DNA from 4 places in the Halomonas sp. R57-5 genome. Region 3 is predicted to be linked to each of the others. Evidence: predicted binding sites of a transcription regulator. Region 3 holds the regulator's gene; each other region holds the start of a gene.
The links. The regulator sigma-54, encoded in region 3, starts transcription at its own class of promoters, with help from an activator protein. The targets are predictions, from matches to a motif close to TGGCACNNNNNTTGCTNT.
Positions count from the first base shown of each region.

Region 1: a site for sigma-54 is predicted at 2,412-2,429, ahead of HALO_RS16365 (HAD-IIB family hydrolase). Genes of this name have one in related genera too.
Region 2: a site for sigma-54 is predicted at 2,857-2,874, ahead of glnA (glutamate--ammonia ligase). Genes of this name have one in related genera too.
Region 4: a site for sigma-54 is predicted at 1,073-1,090, ahead of HALO_RS17085 (formate/nitrite transporter family protein). Genes of this name have one in related genera too.

Region 1 is NZ_LN813019.1:3,567,676-3,571,964, forward strand. Features, by position in the region: gene HALO_RS16360 (glycosyl transferase) at 114-1,334, opposite strand; gene HALO_RS16365 (HAD-IIB family hydrolase) at 1,353-2,315, opposite strand; gene HALO_RS16370 (OmpA family protein) at 2,881-3,900, opposite strand; gene HALO_RS16375 (hypothetical protein) at 4,130-4,289, shown strand, end outside.
Region 2 is NZ_LN813019.1:4,727,607-4,731,895, forward strand. Features, by position in the region: gene glnL (nitrogen regulation protein NR(II)) at 1-289, opposite strand, end outside; gene HALO_RS21570 (DUF4124 domain-containing protein) at 540-1,100, opposite strand; gene glnA (glutamate--ammonia ligase) at 1,220-2,626, opposite strand; gene HALO_RS21580 (hypothetical protein) at 3,169-3,792, shown strand; gene HALO_RS21585 (acyltransferase family protein) at 3,842-4,289, opposite strand, start outside.
Region 3 is NZ_LN813019.1:3,190,948-3,195,236, forward strand. Features, by position in the region: gene lptA (lipopolysaccharide transport periplasmic protein LptA) at 1-40, shown strand, start outside; gene lptB (LPS export ABC transporter ATP-binding protein) at 52-801, shown strand; gene HALO_RS14755 (RNA polymerase factor sigma-54) at 966-2,378, shown strand; gene hpf (ribosome hibernation-promoting factor, HPF/YfiA family) at 2,477-2,785, shown strand; gene HALO_RS14765 (PTS sugar transporter subunit IIA) at 2,790-3,260, shown strand; gene rapZ (RNase adapter RapZ) at 3,352-4,284, shown strand.
Region 4 is NZ_LN813019.1:3,729,992-3,734,280, forward strand. Features, by position in the region: gene HALO_RS17080 (sigma 54-interacting transcriptional regulator) at 1-885, opposite strand, end outside; gene HALO_RS17085 (formate/nitrite transporter family protein) at 1,250-2,062, shown strand; gene cynS (cyanase) at 2,122-2,562, shown strand; gene HALO_RS17095 (fructosamine kinase family protein) at 2,581-3,423, opposite strand; gene tal (transaldolase) at 3,474-4,289, opposite strand, start outside.

The sequences.
Region 1 (4,289 bases), 380 kb from region 3:
AAAAACCGAACGCTAAAAGACTGCTCTAAGTACAAGGCCAGCTACCTTAAGGTAGCTGGCCTTTTTAATGGATGAACGGTTTTTAAGAAATGATGACTTAAACACCTGGGCCGTTAAACCTTACCCTGGTTATCCAGTTCTACCGCCTCGTGCATCCGCGTGAGCAGATCCGGCACTGCGGCCTGCACCCGGTTCCAACTAGGAATAAAGGGGCGCTCTCGCGGGTTATCCATAAACAGATTGCCGGCTTCGAGTAGGTTGCTGGCAAACAGCTCTACTGCCTGCTCTTCACTGTGGCGGTCAAGGCTCAGCCCGTTCATGGTGGCATCGTGATCGTAGGCTTCAATCAAATCCAGCGCAAAGCGGTAATAGGTGGCTTTAAGGGTGCGGAAATCTTCGCTGCTAAAGGTAATGCCCTGGGTGGCTAGTTTACGGTAGAGCGCTTTTGAGATATCCAGGCTCATGCGGTTTAAGCCGCCGTTGGGGTCCTCTTCGCTAACCGGTTGATGCTTGTGGTCGTAGGCATCGGCAATATCGACCTGGCAAAGCTGGCGCAGAGAGTAATTACGCTGCAACTCCGACAATACGCCAATCTCCAACCCCCAGTCCGCTGGCATACGGATTCCTTCAAGCACTTCGCTACGCATCGCAAACTCTCCCGACAACGGATAACGAAAGCTATCCAGGTAATCGAGATAAGGCATTGGCCCACAGACGGTTTTCAGCGCCCGCAGTAACGGCGTGACTAACAGTCGAGAGACGCGACCGTTCAGTTTGCCCTCGGCAATGCGCGGGTAATAGCCTTTGCAGAAACTGTAGTTAAAATTGGGGTGGGCAACCGGATACATTAAGCGTGCCAGTAGCCCCCGCTCGTAGGTCAGAATATCGCAGTCGTGCAACCCCACTACCTTCGAACGCCCAGACGACAACATATAACCGGCGCAGTACCATACGTTGCGCCCCTTGCCGGGCTCCAGCGAGCCTAGCCCGTGCTCTTCCAACTCTGCGTCCAGGGCGCGCAGCCGTGGGCCATCGTTCCATAAAATGCGCGTATGCAGGGGAAGGCGAGAGAAGAAATCGCGAGCGTACAAAAACTGCTCCCGATCGGCGCGGTCCAGGCCGATGACAATTTCATTGAGATACGGGACTTTAACCAACTCATCGACAATCGCCGACAGTGCAGGCCCTTCCAGCTCCGAAAACAGCGACGGCAGAATCAGCCCCATGGGGCGTCGTCGAGCAAACTGGCACAGCTCTTGTTCAAGCGCTTCTACCGAGCGCCGGGTAAGATTGTGAAAGTCGGTAATAATTCCGTTTTGATGAAAGTCACTCATGCACTTACCTCCCTGAATTCAAAGAACTGTACTCAAAGAACAAGATTCCAAGAACACAGCCGCATCTTTCTCCGCCGTCGCTAAACGGCGGTCGTCTCGCCCCCACCAGTAGTCCACCCCCTCGGCCCAGCCGGTCGGCCCTGTTGCCTCGGTGCGATAGAGCGAAGCGTTGCGGGGCTCTACAGCTAAATCGTGGCAACCTCGGATCACGACGGCTTGATCGACTGCTTCGAGCATAGTGATATCGTTCGGCCCGTCTCCTAACCCTAGTGAAAGAGGCGTTCGACCTCTTAACGCCGTAAAGCGCTTAACCAGCCACTCGACGGCATTACCCTTATCGGCGGAGAGCCCCATGACATGCCAAAAGCGCCCGCCTTGAGTCAGCTGTAGCCCATCCCCTTCTAAAGCGGCGCGAAATGCCTCCAAAGCTGCTTCGGAGTCCTGCCACAGCAGCGGCTCACTGCCTTCCCGCTGTCTTGCATCGCGGGCGCGAACTGCGTCAAGCCCAGTAAGCTCCATCACCTCAGGTACACTCAACTCCCCCATGCGAGTGAAACGAATATCCAGACGTTCGCGCCATACCTTCAATCGGGCACGAATAAAGCCAACATCCACACCAGGATGCTTGATAACAACGCCATCGCGGCCACTTCCTGGACGGTCTAAGCGCGCATGGCACCAGCCTGGCGGCAAACCAATCACTGCTCCATTTTCAGCAATAAACGGCGTTGCTGTAAGGCCTAGGGCTTCGCGCAGGGGAATCAGTTCGGCGCGGGTTTTACTGGTCACCGGAATGACCGGCACCCCCATCTGCTTTAAACGGGCAAGCCAGGGGGCCGCAGGGCTGAAGTCATAACTGTGATGGTCGAGCAGCGACCCATCGAGATCGGTCACTACTAGCCGAGGCTGCAGAGCGGGATCAATCGAAGAGATTGACGCTGCCGAAGGCGTTGATGCGGAGAGACGAGCGGATTCAGGCATGGCACTACCTCTTTTCGGCCTTAACGCATTATTTAGGCATTATGTCTAGAACACCTGATGTGAGCGATGACCAGCTATTAATTGGCTATCAAGAACATAGCAATTTATAAGCCAAAACAGAGAAGTTCCGACTCAGCAGAGGGTTACAGAACGTCTTACGGAATAAATAAATCGGAATATCTGTTAGCACCAAAAAGAGGCAAACAAAGCGCACCAAAAAAGTGCATGAAACAGATCGGTGCGCTTTAGTGCTGTTTCCTATCAAAAAAGGCGCATTAGAACTAACTAAGATGAAAATAAAGTTATAAAAAAGTGTCACAGTGCTTGGCAACGACGCATAAATAGCTATACTGAAATTGTACCCACTGGTGGTCTTGTACACCCCTCACCTGATACCAGTGGGCTGCAGTGAGCCAAGCCCTTTAATGCCCGCCCTTCCCCCGGCGGGCTTTTTTTATGGGCCACTGTCATAGAGGGGTGCGTCGGCTGGAGGTCGATTTAGCTCCAGACCACTGGGCTTCTAGTGTTATGACGCCCTCCCTTCGAATAGCGTCTACATTAACCGTTACTCGACGTGAATAACCACCTCAACCCGCCGGTTACGCGCACGCCCTTCCGCTGTGGCATTGCTTTCCAATGGTTTTGTGGCCGCCAGGCCTACGGCGCGTAGCCGCTCAGCATCTACTCCGGCGGCTTCAAGTGCTTCCACAATGGCAATGGCTCGAGCGCTAGACAATGCCCAGTTAGACGAGAACTCATCAGTGCTAATGGTCTGGCTATCCGAGTGCCCCTCAACCCATACTTCGCCTTCATAGCGCTGAATAGTTTCCAATAAACTGCCCACTAGTGACGATCCGTCAGTGGTTAGCTCAGCCGTTGCTGAAGGAAACAGCAGTTGGTCCTGCACGCGAAGACTAATCCCCTCGGCCACCCGGGAGACTTCAACCCCCTCAAGGTCGGGCAGGTAGGTAGACTCTTCTACGCGTTCTGAAAGCGCCTGGTTTAGCGCAAGTGCCCCCGAGACCGACTCATCACTCACTGCTTGCACATTCACCGGAGGGCGATCAGTCAACACCACCATGTAGTCAGCTAAGGGCGATGTAAAATCATCGCTGCCCGCGGGCATCAGCAGCTTTGGCAGAGTGATCGCAGGTTCGGCGAGGGGCGGTGGCGCTGCCAAAAGCGGCGGAACACCGAAGCTTGTTCTACGCCGCGGGAAATCCGTTAACTTGGGCAGCCCAGCCACGCCGAGTGCCGCACTAACGGCCACAGGGCTTAACCCTGCCCCGTGCCACCGAGCAACGCTGGCACGCTCATCGCTTACCTGGGCCAACGACTCGGGCAGGGGGACTTCCAAAGCGGGTACTGATGTGTAGGCGTATTCGCTCGCGCTATCTTTCTGAGTATCCTCCTGGTTCCACTGAGGAATTACCGGCCCAGCGGCAGCGATAATGACCACAAATAGCGCTACCAGCAGCGTCATAATATCGAGGTAACTAATCATCCATCCGCTACCGCTATCGCTTTCATGGTAAGCCGACATTAGCGAATCATGGCGCGGACCGCTGCGGTGATCTTCAAGCATTATTATCATCGCTCATTCAAGTTTTTAACCTCGTGGCCGATCTAGCTAAGTGAGTCAAATTAGGTGAGTCGAATTAGGCATGGCAAACTAAGATGCCATATTACGCATGGCTAACAGTCTATCAAAAGCCGTTTTGTAGCAAAAAAGGAACCCGCAGGTGCGCACCCGTCCCAGATTATCTCCATTGCCCTATTTTATACGCCCTGTCAGTTTGGGGCTGGCAAGCTTAATGCTCAGCGGCTGCTTTTATGCCAATACCTCCCAAGCGCCGATTGCCACCACTTATCCCTATAGCGAACAGCAGCGTATGCAGGCCGCCCATCACTGGGATGTACTGGCCCGCCACGAAGCTACCAGCATTTTGAAGCGTGAGCGTGTTCGCAATCGCG
Region 2 (4,289 bases), 1.5 Mb from region 3:
CATCGTCGGATAACGGCGTGACCGTGTAGTCAACCGTGAGCGGTTCACTGTTCAGCGGGGTAATGCGCGCTTCACGCTGGGTATAAGGGTGAAAGGCATCCCGGGCCTTGGCCAATACATCGTCAATGCTTTCATCCCCGCCGAGCAGCGTGTCCAGGCTGATCCCGTGAACACGGCTAAGACTGACCGCTAACAACGCTTCAGCGGCAGGGTTCATCCAGCGCACACGCAGCTCGCCATCTAGCAGCAATACCGCCGTGGTGAGATGTTCAAGCAAACGCTGATGCATGGTGGTGTCCTGAAAAATCGCGTCTTCCATCGCCGATACAGACCTACAGGTGGATGATCAATGAGGGAACTGCAAAAAGCGCGCCAATTACGCACTTATGCCCATTTGCACGGCTTGCGGGCATCGTAAGGAGCGCGGGCGAATCGTTTTAGCGCACCCACGACGGCAAATGCACCTACCCACGCACCACTTTAGTGCACGCACGCGTCGGAAGGGAATGCTTAGTCGCGAGCTTTACGTATAAACGCTTTTAAGGAACCGTAATCGTCACGGCTGCCGAACGGTGCTGCAAACGCTGACGACTATCCAGTAGCTCTGCCTGAAGCTCGTGGCGCCCCGGTGGAAGCCCCGTTAGCCAGAAGACATCGCTGTGCAGCGCGGACTGGCTGATGTCGCCATTCACTAGCAGCCGCACCTGGTGATCGTCGCGCAGCGGAGGCGCAAGGGCCACCTCCACCGCCGTCATGCCACCTTCCACCCGTGCGCCTTGCTGGGGCAGGGCAATCGAGAAATGGTCATAAGGCATAAAGGGCTGCCCCGGCTTGTCCCGCGGCCGCTGTGGCGCTGATGGGGCCGCATTCGTGCCAGAATTGACGAGCGCCGCGCTTAATGCAGGCGGCAGGCTTGGCAACGGCGACAACTCTAAGGCCTCACCACCGCGACCAGGGTCATCGGTAAAGGTCACGTTGCCGTCCTCATCGGTAACTCGATATACCGTCTGCCCGAATGCCAAAACGGCTGCGCCAGCAAGCGTCGCGCCCAAAAGAGTCACCAGCACGCCGCGCATCGCGACTGTATTGATCCTACTCATCGCACCCCTTGCACTGCTTATAAGCCCCAATAATAAAAAACCCCGCCGAAGCGAGGTTCTATTAATAATCACCGTTTCCGCCGCCTGGCTGATAAACAGCCAGGGGTTAAAAACGCTGATTAGCAGCTGTAGTACATATCAAACTCAATCGGGTGCGTAGTCATGCGAATACGCTCAACTTCTTCCATTTTGAGTTCGATGTAGGCATCGATCATCTCGTCGGTGAACACGCCACCTTCGGTCAAGAACGCACGGTCAGCGTCGAGTGCTTCCAGTGCTTGATCCAGGCTATGCGCCACGGTCGGTACTGACTTGCCTTCTTCTGGCGGCAGGTCGTACAGGTTTTTGTCCATGGCATCGCCAGGATGGATCTTGTTTTTGATGCCGTCGATACCCGCCATCAACATGGCAGAGAACGCCAGGTAGGGGTTAGCGGTCGGGTCAGGGAAACGTGCTTCTACACGCTTACCTTTCGGGCTAGCGGTGTAAGGAATGCGGATTGAAGCAGAACGGTTGCGGGCGCTGTAAGCCAGCATTACCGGGGCTTCAAAACCAGGTACCAGACGCTTGTACGAGTTGGTAGACGCGTTAGTAAAGGCGTTCAGAGCACGAGCGTGCTTGATGATACCGCCAATGTAGAACAGCGCCATTTCAGACAGACCAGCATACTCGTCACCGGCGAACTGGTTCTCACCGCCTTTCCAGAACGACTGGTGCACGTGCATACCTGAACCGTTGTCACCTACCAGCGGCTTCGGCATAAAGGTGGCGGTTTTGCCATACGCGTGGGCCACGTTGTGGATCACGTATTTCATTTCCTGCACTTCGTCAGCTTTCTTCACCAGCGTGTTGAATTTCACGCCAATTTCGTTCTGACCTGCGTTGGAAACTTCGTGGTGGTGAACTTCCACGGTCTGACCAATCGCTTCCAGGGTGTTACACATGGCACCACGAATATCGTGGAAGCTATCCACCGGGGGAACCGGGAAGTAGCCGCCTTTAACGCGCGGACGGTGCCCCAGGTTGCCGCCTTCAACGACACTGTCGGTTGCCCAAGCGCCTTCGTCGGAAGTGATTTTATACATGGAGCCCTGGATATCAGACTTCCAGTGCACTTCGTCAAAGATGAAGAATTCAGGCTCAGGACCAAAGAAAGCGGTGTCGCCCAGGCCAGTAGACTGAAGGTAAGCCTCTGCACGCTTAGCAATGGAGCGCGGGTCACGGTCGTAGCCCTGCATGGTGGCCGGCTCGATGATGTCGCAGCGTAGAACCAGCGTGGCATCTTCAGTGAAGGGGTCCAGGTAACCAGTACCATCTTCCGGGCGCAGAATCATGTCGGATTCGTTGATGCCCTTCCAGCCTTCAATAGAAGAGCCATCAAACATTTGGCCATTCTCGAAGAATTCTTCGTCCACATCGCGAGCAGGCACGGTAACGTGCTGCTCTTTACCGCGAGTGTCGGTAAAACGCAGGTCTACCCATTTAACATCATGTTCTTCAATTAGCGCGAGGGTCTTGGCTGACATAGTGTCCTCCGGTATGAGCGTGGCTTAAAGCTAACGACAGTAAGCTACCGATAAAAGTGTTGTTCGACAAACTACGTGCTAAACCGCACGTTTGTCATTCTTGTTCGCTCAACGTTTGCCTGACATTTTTAACAAATCGCTCAGCGAGCATTTCAGACCGGCTATCGTTTTAGCATGCCGCAGGGCTTATGCCTACGGCCACTAGCCGCTTCAAAACTTACTACACAGTCAAAGCACATTTCATGCCAACACTGCACCAATATGGCGTAAAAAAACAATAAATGATTGTTTTGTATATCATAAAAAATAAAGCTAAATGCCTCTTGATGACGCATAACGGCTAAACAAGGTGTCTCAAGCCAGCTAAAAACCCCTCAATGCACCAAAATAGAACAAAAATAATGCTTTATGCGCCATTAAAGAGCACTAAATATACTGAACCCTCTTTTTTAGCTCGCAAGTTTTTTTACTTGCTACCCAAATAAACCAGATACTACAATAAATTACAAATTGATAGATTAGCTCACAATTGGAGTCGGCAAATGGGATCGGTCTGCTTTATCGTTGATGCCATGGTGACGGGTGAGATGTTGCCACGCCATTTAAAATCCATACGTGAGTCAGGTGTTGCCGACCACTTGCTGCCCATTTTAGTGACAGCCACTCAAGCTCAAGCGCGCCTGAGTGCTATTGAACAGCGCTACCACACCCACTCGCTGATTACCCCAACGCGAACGCTAGGGGCTCGCCTTAATAAAGCCGCGTTTGCCAGTCAAGCCGAATGGCTCATCATTGCGCTGCAAAAAAAACCGCTGCCTGCCGCACTTTGGGGCGCGCTCTATCCACAGCTCAACACTTACACCCTGGACGCGTTAATTATCGGCCTCACCCGGCCATCGCTGTCGGAACGCATTCTGCGGCGCCTGTTGGCAAGTGCGTTAATTTTGCCGCCCTACATCGCCGTTAGGCGCGTCTGGCTTGAACGCTTGGGTGGGTTTGACCCTGAGTTGGGCGATGACAGCACGATAGTCGATTTTTTGCAGCGCTTACACGCCTGCCCCACCCGCTTGAAAACCTACAGCGGCCACCTGCTTAGCCAAATGGATGATCCAGACGATTGTTCGCTACCTACCCCGCCCGGTGCGGCTTGCACTACGCGCCCTTGACACGGGCCCTATCACTATCTCTTACCGTCACTGCTTTTTTTGCTGCTGCCTAGCTGACCTTCAACTGCTTACCAAATAGCATGGCGCCGAGTGTGGTGGTATTGGCCAGCTTATTAAGGCCCACAGACCCCACTGCGCCCACCACTATGAGCACCAGCGCATACACCCCAACCGGTAACGACAAAGGCTCAATCGCCAGATCGGTGAGCACAAAGAACATAGGGTGCGCCAAGTAAATACCGAACGAATACGCATTGATGTGGCGCACCCATAAAGGCGCAGGACGCCTGGCCAAGTAGCGCATGGCGCACAGCGTAAACAGCACGAAGAAAGGAATTACCCATACCTCTTTGGAAGAGAAGGCCAGCCAGCCAGCGAAGGTCGCAGCAATAATCAGTGCCACCATTAGCGCTAACCAGAACGGGCGGGCCATTTGTTGCATCCAGACAGGCCGCGCCAACATAACGCTCTCAGGGGCTAGCGGGTAGTAGCGCACC
Region 3 (4,289 bases):
GCCCCAGCGCATTCGTATGACTATTCAGCCTGAACAATAGGGAGCCAAGCTGTGGCAACTGCTGACACTGCGCCGATCAAAACCCTGTATGCCCACCACCTGGCGAAAAGCTACAAGCGCCGCCGAGTGGTCAAAGACATCAATTTAGAGATCTCCCAAGGCAGCATTGTTGGCCTACTGGGCCCCAACGGCGCAGGTAAAACCACCTCGTTCTACATGATTGTCGGGCTGGTGAAATCCGATGCTGGCAAGGTCGGAATCGATGCGGTGGATTTAACCCGTGCGCCGATGCACGAGCGCGCAGCGGCGGGTATTGGCTACCTCCCCCAAGAGGCGTCTATTTTTCGCAAACTATCGGTTGCCGATAACATTATGGCGATACTCGAGACGCGCAAAGAACTTGACCGCACAGGACGCGAACAGCGCCTGGAAGCGCTACTCGAAGACTTTCATATCACCCACATCCGCGACAACCTTGGCATGAGCCTTTCGGGCGGTGAGCGCAGGCGTGTAGAAATTGCCCGCTCGCTGGCCACTGACCCTGCCTTTATTTTACTGGATGAGCCCTTTGCTGGCGTCGACCCTATTTCGGTAGGCGAGATCAAAACCATCATTCGTGCGCTGAAGCAACGTCATATTGGCGTACTGATCACCGATCACAACGTGCGTGAAACCCTCGATATTTGCGATATCGCCTATATCGTTGGTGATGGGCAAATCATTGCCAGCGGTTCACCCAGTGCCATTCTCGATAATCAGAAGGTCAGAGACGTATATCTGGGTGCTGATTTTCGCCTTTAAACTGATCAGCTATGCCTACAATCACCGCCTGCCCATAAACCTATTTTTTGGTTCTGTAAATAGCGCTCTGCAACAACTTTACTACCAATGGCATGCTTATTGCACTTGCACCAGACACTCACTCGCACTAGGGTGGAGCATTCTGATTAACGAGTGGTTCTCAGATGGTCATGAAAGCTTCTCTCCAACTGCGTATCGGCACACAGCTGACCATGACGCCCCAGTTGCAACAGGCGATTGCGCTGTTGCAACTCTCGACGCTGGACCTTCGTCAAGAAATTCAGCAGGCCCTAGATGCCAATCCCATGCTGGAGCAGGAAGATGAATTTGGTGAGCAGGCTGTCAGCGAGCCTAAGGAAGAAGAGTGGTCAGAGGGCATCCCCACTGAACTCTCAGTAGATAGCGACTGGTCAGATACCTATCAAGATATGGGTAGCCAGGGCGGCAGCAGCGAAGGCCCTGATTTTGAGCGTCAGGCAGCCGGGCAGAGCCTGCATGGGCACCTACTATGGCAGCTTGCCATGACCGACTTTAGCGCCCGCGAACAGCTTGTCGCAGAGAGCTTAATCGACGCGCTCGACGCCAACGGCTACTTAACCCAGCCGCTTAACGATATTCGTGAGGGCCTGCGTGCCCAGGGCATTGACGGGCTTAGCCAACGCGAGGTAGAAACCATTCTGCTCAAACTCCAGCAGTTTGAGCCAACCGGTATCTTTGCCCGCGACCTGCGTGAATGCCTGATGCTGCAGCTCGCCGCCCTGCCCGATGATACGCCGCTACTGGTTCCCGCCCGCCGCCTAGTGCGGCAGTTCCTCGAAGCGCTTGGTAAGGATGACATGCGCCTGCTAAAGCGCCGCCTGGGGCTCGATGACCAACAGCTGGCCGATGTTATCCTACTTATTCGCAGCCTCGACCCCCGCCCAGGCAGCGCCTACGGCGACACCGATGACAGCTATGTAACCCCCGACCTGGTCGTCCGCCACGACCACGAAGGCTGGCATTTAGAACTCAACCCAGAGGCCCTGCCACGGCTGCGCATTCAGCCCGACTACGCCAGTTTGATTAAGCGTGCGGACAAAAGCGATGACAACCAGTTTCTCAAAGAGCACCTACAGGAAGCGCGCTGGCTGATTAAGAGCCTCTCGAGCCGTAACGATACGCTGCTACGCGTGGGGCGCGAAATCATCACCCGCCAGATTGGCTTTTTAGAGCACGGCGAAGAAGCCATGAAACCGCTGATACTGGCCGATATTGCCGAAGCTGTGGAGATGCACGAATCGACGATTTCACGGGTCACGACGCAAAAATATATCCATACCCCCCGGGGCGTGTTCGAGCTCAAGTACTTTTTCTCAAGTCAGGTGAGCGGTCAAGATGGCGACAGTCACTCCAGCACCGCCATCCGCGCGCGACTCAAGAAATTGATTCAAGAGGAGCCACCCGGCAAGCCGCTCTCAGACAGCCGCCTAGTCACGCTATTAGGCGAAGGAGGGATTCAAGTAGCGCGGCGTACGGTGGCTAAATATCGCGAGGCCATGGGCATTCCTTCCTCCAGTGAGCGACGTCGTTTACGCTAGGTTCTGTCGACGTTGCAGCGAATCTCTCGACAAGGGCTTTGCAACGCGGCAAAAAGGGTTACAATCGAAGTACAGTCCGATGGATAAGGAGCACGTCAATGCAAGTAAATATCACTGGTCATCACGTAGAACTGACTGACGCCTTGCGTGACTATGTCAACGAAAAGCTTGAGCGTGTAGAGCGCCATTACGACAATATAACCACGGTGCAAGTCACCTTATCAGTGGAGAAAGAGCGCCAGCAGGCCGCTTGTACGCTGCACGCCGCAGGTGCTGACTTACATGCGGAAGCCCTCGACAGTGATATGTACGCCGCTATCGACGCCCTAGCGGATAAAATCGACCGTCAACTCGTTAAACACAAGGAAAAAGCACAAGCTCGCGCCCAAGGCGCAGGTGTGCGTTAATTCAATGACGTTGGAAACCATACTCCCCCCGGAGCGCGTTCTTTTTGACGTACCCGGGGGCAGCAAAAAAAGGGTGCTGGAGTTTTACAGCACCTTTATCGCGCAAAATATCCCCAGCCTGGACAGCCAAGAAGTGTTTAGCCGTCTAATCGGCCGCGAGCGCTTAGGCAGTACCGGTATCGGTAACGGCGTGGCTATTCCCCATGCGCGCAGCCCCCACTGCACCGCCCCTATCGCTGGTTTTTTAAAACTCTCAGAAGCGATTGATTTTGACGCTATCGACGGAGACCCGGTAGATCTGGTGTTTGTCCTGCTGGTACCTGAAGAAGCAGATGACACACACCTCTCTCTGCTCGGCCAAGTAGCGACCATCATGAATGATGCGGATACACGCCAGCAGCTGCGTAAAGCAGCCAGTCAGCGCGAGCTACTTGAGCTGATTACCGCCAAAATTCGTGAGCAATCCGCGGCCTAACGGTCTTCAAACCTGTTTTAAGGTTCGTTACGGCAGGTAATGTTTCGCTCACCACCCTCAACGCAGCTTGACCAAAGCAAAGAGAGACTCTATGCAACTGGTGATCATTAGCGGCCGCTCCGGGTCAGGCAAATCTATCGCTCTACAGGCGCTGGAGGACCTTGGCTATTATGCGATTGATAACCTCCCCGCTATGCTGCTGGGCTCGTTGGTGGACGAATTACGCGACCAGGGTGACCGCGCTCACTTGGCGGTCAGTATCGATGCCCGTAATTTGCCGGGAGCGCTGGAGCGCCTACCGTCTTTGTTAGAAGAGTTGCGCCAGCGTAAAATCGATTTTCAAGTTATTTACTTGACCACCGATGCCCGTATCCTGCTTGAGCGTTACTCCGCTACCCGGCGACGCCATCCGCTGACTCGGGATAGCGAGATGACCCTGGAAGAGGCGATCAATAAAGAAGAGGAGACGCTGGAGGATATTCGCGATCTAGCCGATCTATTGATCGATACATCTCGCTTATCGGTACACGATTTGCGCCGTCGCATTACCGACCAGGTAGCGCACCAGCGCCGCGATAAGCTAACGCTGACCCTTGAGTCGTTTGGTTATAAACGCGGCGTGCCGTTAGACGCTGATTTGGTCTTCGACGTGCGCTGTCTGCCGAACCCTTACTGGGACCCAACGCTACGCCAGTTCACCGGCCGCGACGCTGAGATTGTGGCTTTTTTGAGCGGCTATCCCATTGTTGACGCCATGAGCGACGACATTCTGGCTTGGCTAGAGCGTTGGCTACCCGCTTACCAGAATAGCCAACGCAGCTACATGACTATCGCGATTGGCTGCACCGGTGGCCAACACCGCTCGGTCTATATGGTCGAGAAGCTGGCAGAAAGGCTGGCCACCAGCATGGGCGACGTTCAATTACGCCACCGTGAGCTGGGGCTGCACTACACCTTAAGCGATCAGTCGGCGGCCCCTCTCCTCAGCGCTACTCCAAACAACGAGCGAGAAGAGACTTCTTAAGAGCG
Region 4 (4,289 bases), 540 kb from region 3:
CTCATTTTCCAATTCCAAACGCTGCTTGAGCGACTCCACTTCAGCAAGAGCATCGCGCAGTTGCTGCTCAGCGCGCTTGCGCTCGCGAATATCGCGAAACAGCACTACCGCCCCGACCAACCTGCCCATTTCGAAAATCGGCGTACTGGTGTATTCAACCGGAATCGCTTCGCTATTTTTATGCCAGAACACTTCGTTATCGACGTGATGTACTTGGCCGTCGCTAAACGAGGCATGGATCGGGCACTGCTGTACCGGAAAGTGGCTGCCATCGGCGTGGGTGTGATGGAACATCAGGTGGGCGTCGTGGCCCACCATATCCTCGGTGCTCCAGCCTAAAATGCGCTCGGCAGCAGGATTCACAAAGGTGGTTTTGCCTTCGGCATCCAGGCCGTAAATGCCCTCCCCCGCTGCGCCAAGAATAAGCTGGTTCTGCTTCTCAATCCGCTCAAACACCTGCTCGACCCGCTGCCAGCCCACTTCGCCCTGGCGGTGCTGGCGGCCTAGCTCCGCTTTTGCCCGCCGCTGTTCGGCTTTATTGCGATCAATCAACGTCAATAAAAGCTGCGAAGAGTCTTCAATATGTTGAGCATATACCTCGACCCGATACGGCTGGCGCAGCATGTCGAGCATCACCAAGTCATCTGACCAGGCCGCTTTCTGTGCCAACGCCTCACCGGTGAAGTTCACCCATAGCGGCAGTGAAGCGCTCAAGCGATGGCTAAAGGGAGCCCTCAGCGGTAGTGCTTCATCAATATTGAGCATCTCGCAGGCGGCAGGGTTTGCGTCGAGTAGTTGGTCGGCAAAAGGGTCGACCACGAGCATCGCAAGGGGGGAGATGCGGCCCATTAGTGCGGCGGTGTGAAGGCTTGCTGGCTCATCCATTGGCGTTAGGCTCGAGTTAGTTGTCCCTTAACCATTCAATTCCCGCGCCATTCACGACATTTCGTCAATAAAACAACGGAATATCGTGAATTACGATTTTTCGTAACACACAAAACGCTCCAAAAAGACTCGTGAAATAAAAAATAAATATATTAAAAACAGATATTTATAAAAAATACGCGCGAGTTGGCACACAAATAGCAACGGTAGTGAGGATAGTGCGATAGCGCCACACGCCTAATCTCTTTTGCACCAGGACGGCGCAGCCATCGGTTTTATTGCTTCTATTTATTGCTCCTACCAGGAAACACTAAAACTTTTGGGTTAGGCGTTAATTAACCGAAATGACACAGGAGACATACTTATGTCTTATTTAATGCCCAGTGAATTTGTCACCAAGTTGGTGGATCAGGGTGAGTCAAAAGTCTATATGGGCACCCGGGATACGCTTATCCGTTCCTTTATGGCAGGGGCGACCCTAGCGTTGGCAGTTATTTTTGCCATTACCATAGCGACACAAACAGGCAACTTTTTGATCGGGGCGCTGCTTTTTCCTGTCGGCTTTGTGATGCTTTATCTGATGGGTTATGACCTGCTCACAGGTGTTTTCACGCTGGTGCCCCTTGCATGGCTCGACAAGCGGCCTGGCGTCACACTACCTCGAATGCTCAAGTGCTGGGCGCTGGTGGGGCTCGGCAATCTTGGGGGCGCCCTGTTTATCGCCACCTTTGGCTACCTGAATTTCACTATGGGCGGAACCGAGGAGATCAACGCTGTCGGCCAAACGATGATGACTGTGGGTGAAAGTCGCACGGTGGGTTACCAGGACGCGGGACTTGCCGGTTGGATTGTGCTCTTCATGAGAGGCATGTTCTGCAACTGGATGGTCTCAATGGGCGTGGTAGGTGCTGCTATCTCCACAACGGTTTCTGGCAAAATCATGGCCATGTGGATGCCGATTATTGTCTTCTTCTATCTCGGTTTTGAGCACTCCGTGGTCAACATGTTCTTGTTCCCGATTGGCCTCATGATGGGCGCTGACTTCACCCTGTATCAATACATTATGTGGAACGAGATCCCCACGGTGCTGGGTAACCTGGTTGGCGGTCTGACACTGGTTGGTTTGGTGCTCTACACCACCCACGTCCGCACTCAAGCCAAAAAAGTCTTTTCTTGATTACTGCCTATTAGCCAAAAAAGGGCCTCAAACGCCCTCCACTCCAAAGGAGAACCATCATGGATAAGCTCGAAATGCGTCACACTCTGCTCGCCGCCAAAGCGCGTAAAAAGATGAGCTGGGACGATATTGGCAACGCGGTGGGTATGTCGCCGGTGTGGGTCGCTTCCGCCTGTTACGGCATGAACAGCGCCAGCCAAGCGATTGCCGATAAGCTTTGTGACTCCCTCGGCGTGGACAGCGATGTCGCCGAAGCTTTAGTGGCTTTCCCCACCAAAGCCTGGGACGAAGCGATCCCCCAAGACCCCTTCATCTACCGCCTGTATGAAGTCGTTGGCGTTTACGGGGAGACCCTGAAAGACGTGGTGCAGGAGAAATTTGGCGACGGCATTATGAGCGCCATCGACTTCACCATGGAAGTCGATAAAATCGAAGACCCCAAAGGTGACCGGGTACTATTAACTTTGAATGGTAAGTTTTTGCCCTATAAATCTTGGTAAAACGTAAGTCCTGGCAAGTCAGGCGAAAGACTCGAGCCTCGCCACGCTGCGCTCAACCGCCGAACGATAACCGGCACCGAACAGCAGCAGGTGATTCAGCAGCGGGTAAAGCTGAAACAGCGCTTCACGCCTCGGCCAATCGGTCGGGGCGTCGCCATTCCAGTAAGCATCAAAAAACGCCTCCCCCGGCGAGCCAAATAGCGTTAGCATTGCCAAATCTACTTCCGCGTAGTGACGGTACACCGCGGGGTCGATAACCGCGGGCCCCTTTGTCGTGAAGAGCACATTCCCCGACCATAGGTCACCATGGAGCAAGCTGGGCGGCGCATCCGGCAGCCAACTCTCCAAATCGTGAGCCAAACGCTCGATACGCCTCCGCAACTCGCCGTCCAATAGCCCACGCTGGTGACACGCCTCACACAGGGGTAATAAACGCCGCTCACGCTGGAAGGCCCGCCCGTCACTAAGCGCTGCATTAGGCTGGGGCGTGCGCCCACAGGCATTATCCTGATGCCAGCCGTGGGCGTCGCCAATCACACCGTGCAGCCCGCGCAGCCCTTCACCTAGCGCGGCTTCGCTCTGCGGCCCACCTGGCACGGTATCCAGCGACTCAATGACTAGCCAGCCCGCTGACAAACCTAACACTTCAGGCACCACCAACTGCGCAGAGGCGCTGCGCAGGGCACGTAGCCCTTCGGCTTCACCGCGCAGTTGTGTCGCGTCGTCGTGTTTAATCACCACCTGCCCCTGGCGCGTCTCCAGGCGGTATACGGCGGCGATATCCCCCCCACTTAGCGACTGCAAGTCTCCAGCAGGGGTTAACGAGATGGACTCTAACAGCTGGATTAGGGTGGCATCCATGTCACTCTCCCCGTTGCTCGAATTTAGCTCGATCGACTGACTTATGGCGCTTAGCCTAGTCGTTTATCGATCAGGCTCTCTAGCTCAAGCTGGTCATCGTGGAAGCGGCGGATGCCTTCGGCCAGCTTGTCATTAGCCATGGCGTCTTGATTGTGGCCCCAGCGGAAGGCCGATTCACTTAACGGTTCAGTCGGTTTGCCGCGACCTTCGCCAGATTGAATCTGCGCATTGACGCTGCCTTCTGTTGCTTCCAGCTCCTCCAGCAACGCCGGCGAAATCGTCAGCCGTGGGCAGCCCGCCAAGGCCAGTACTTGGCCGGTAGTGCGGAAGCTCGCGCCCATTACCACGGTGTCGTAGCCACCTTGGTTGGCACGCTGGCAAACGCCTTGAACAAACTGAACGCCCGGGTCGTTTTCTGGCGTGTAGTCGTTGCCGGTCGCTTTTTTGTACCAATCGGTCACGCGCCCCACGAAGGGCGAGATCAGAAACACTCCAGCATCAAAGCAGGCCTGGGCCTGGGCTTCGCTGAACAGCAGCGTCAGGTTGCACTGAATACCCTCACGCTCAAGCACCTCGGCGGCACGAATGCCTTCCCAGGTAGAGGCCAGCTTGATCAACACGCGGTCACGAGACACCCCGCGGGCATCATACAGCTCGATTAACTCGTGGGCCTTGGCTATGCTGGCCTGGGTATCAAACGACAACCGCGCAGCCACTTCGGTGGAAACACGCCCCGGAACAACGGCAGAAATCTCGCTGCCCATGGCCACCGCTAAGCGGTCAACGGCATATTTGACCTGCTCTTCACGGCTGCCGCCGGAGGCTTTTACACTGCTGAGCTCTTCGTCAATCAGCGCTTGGTAACC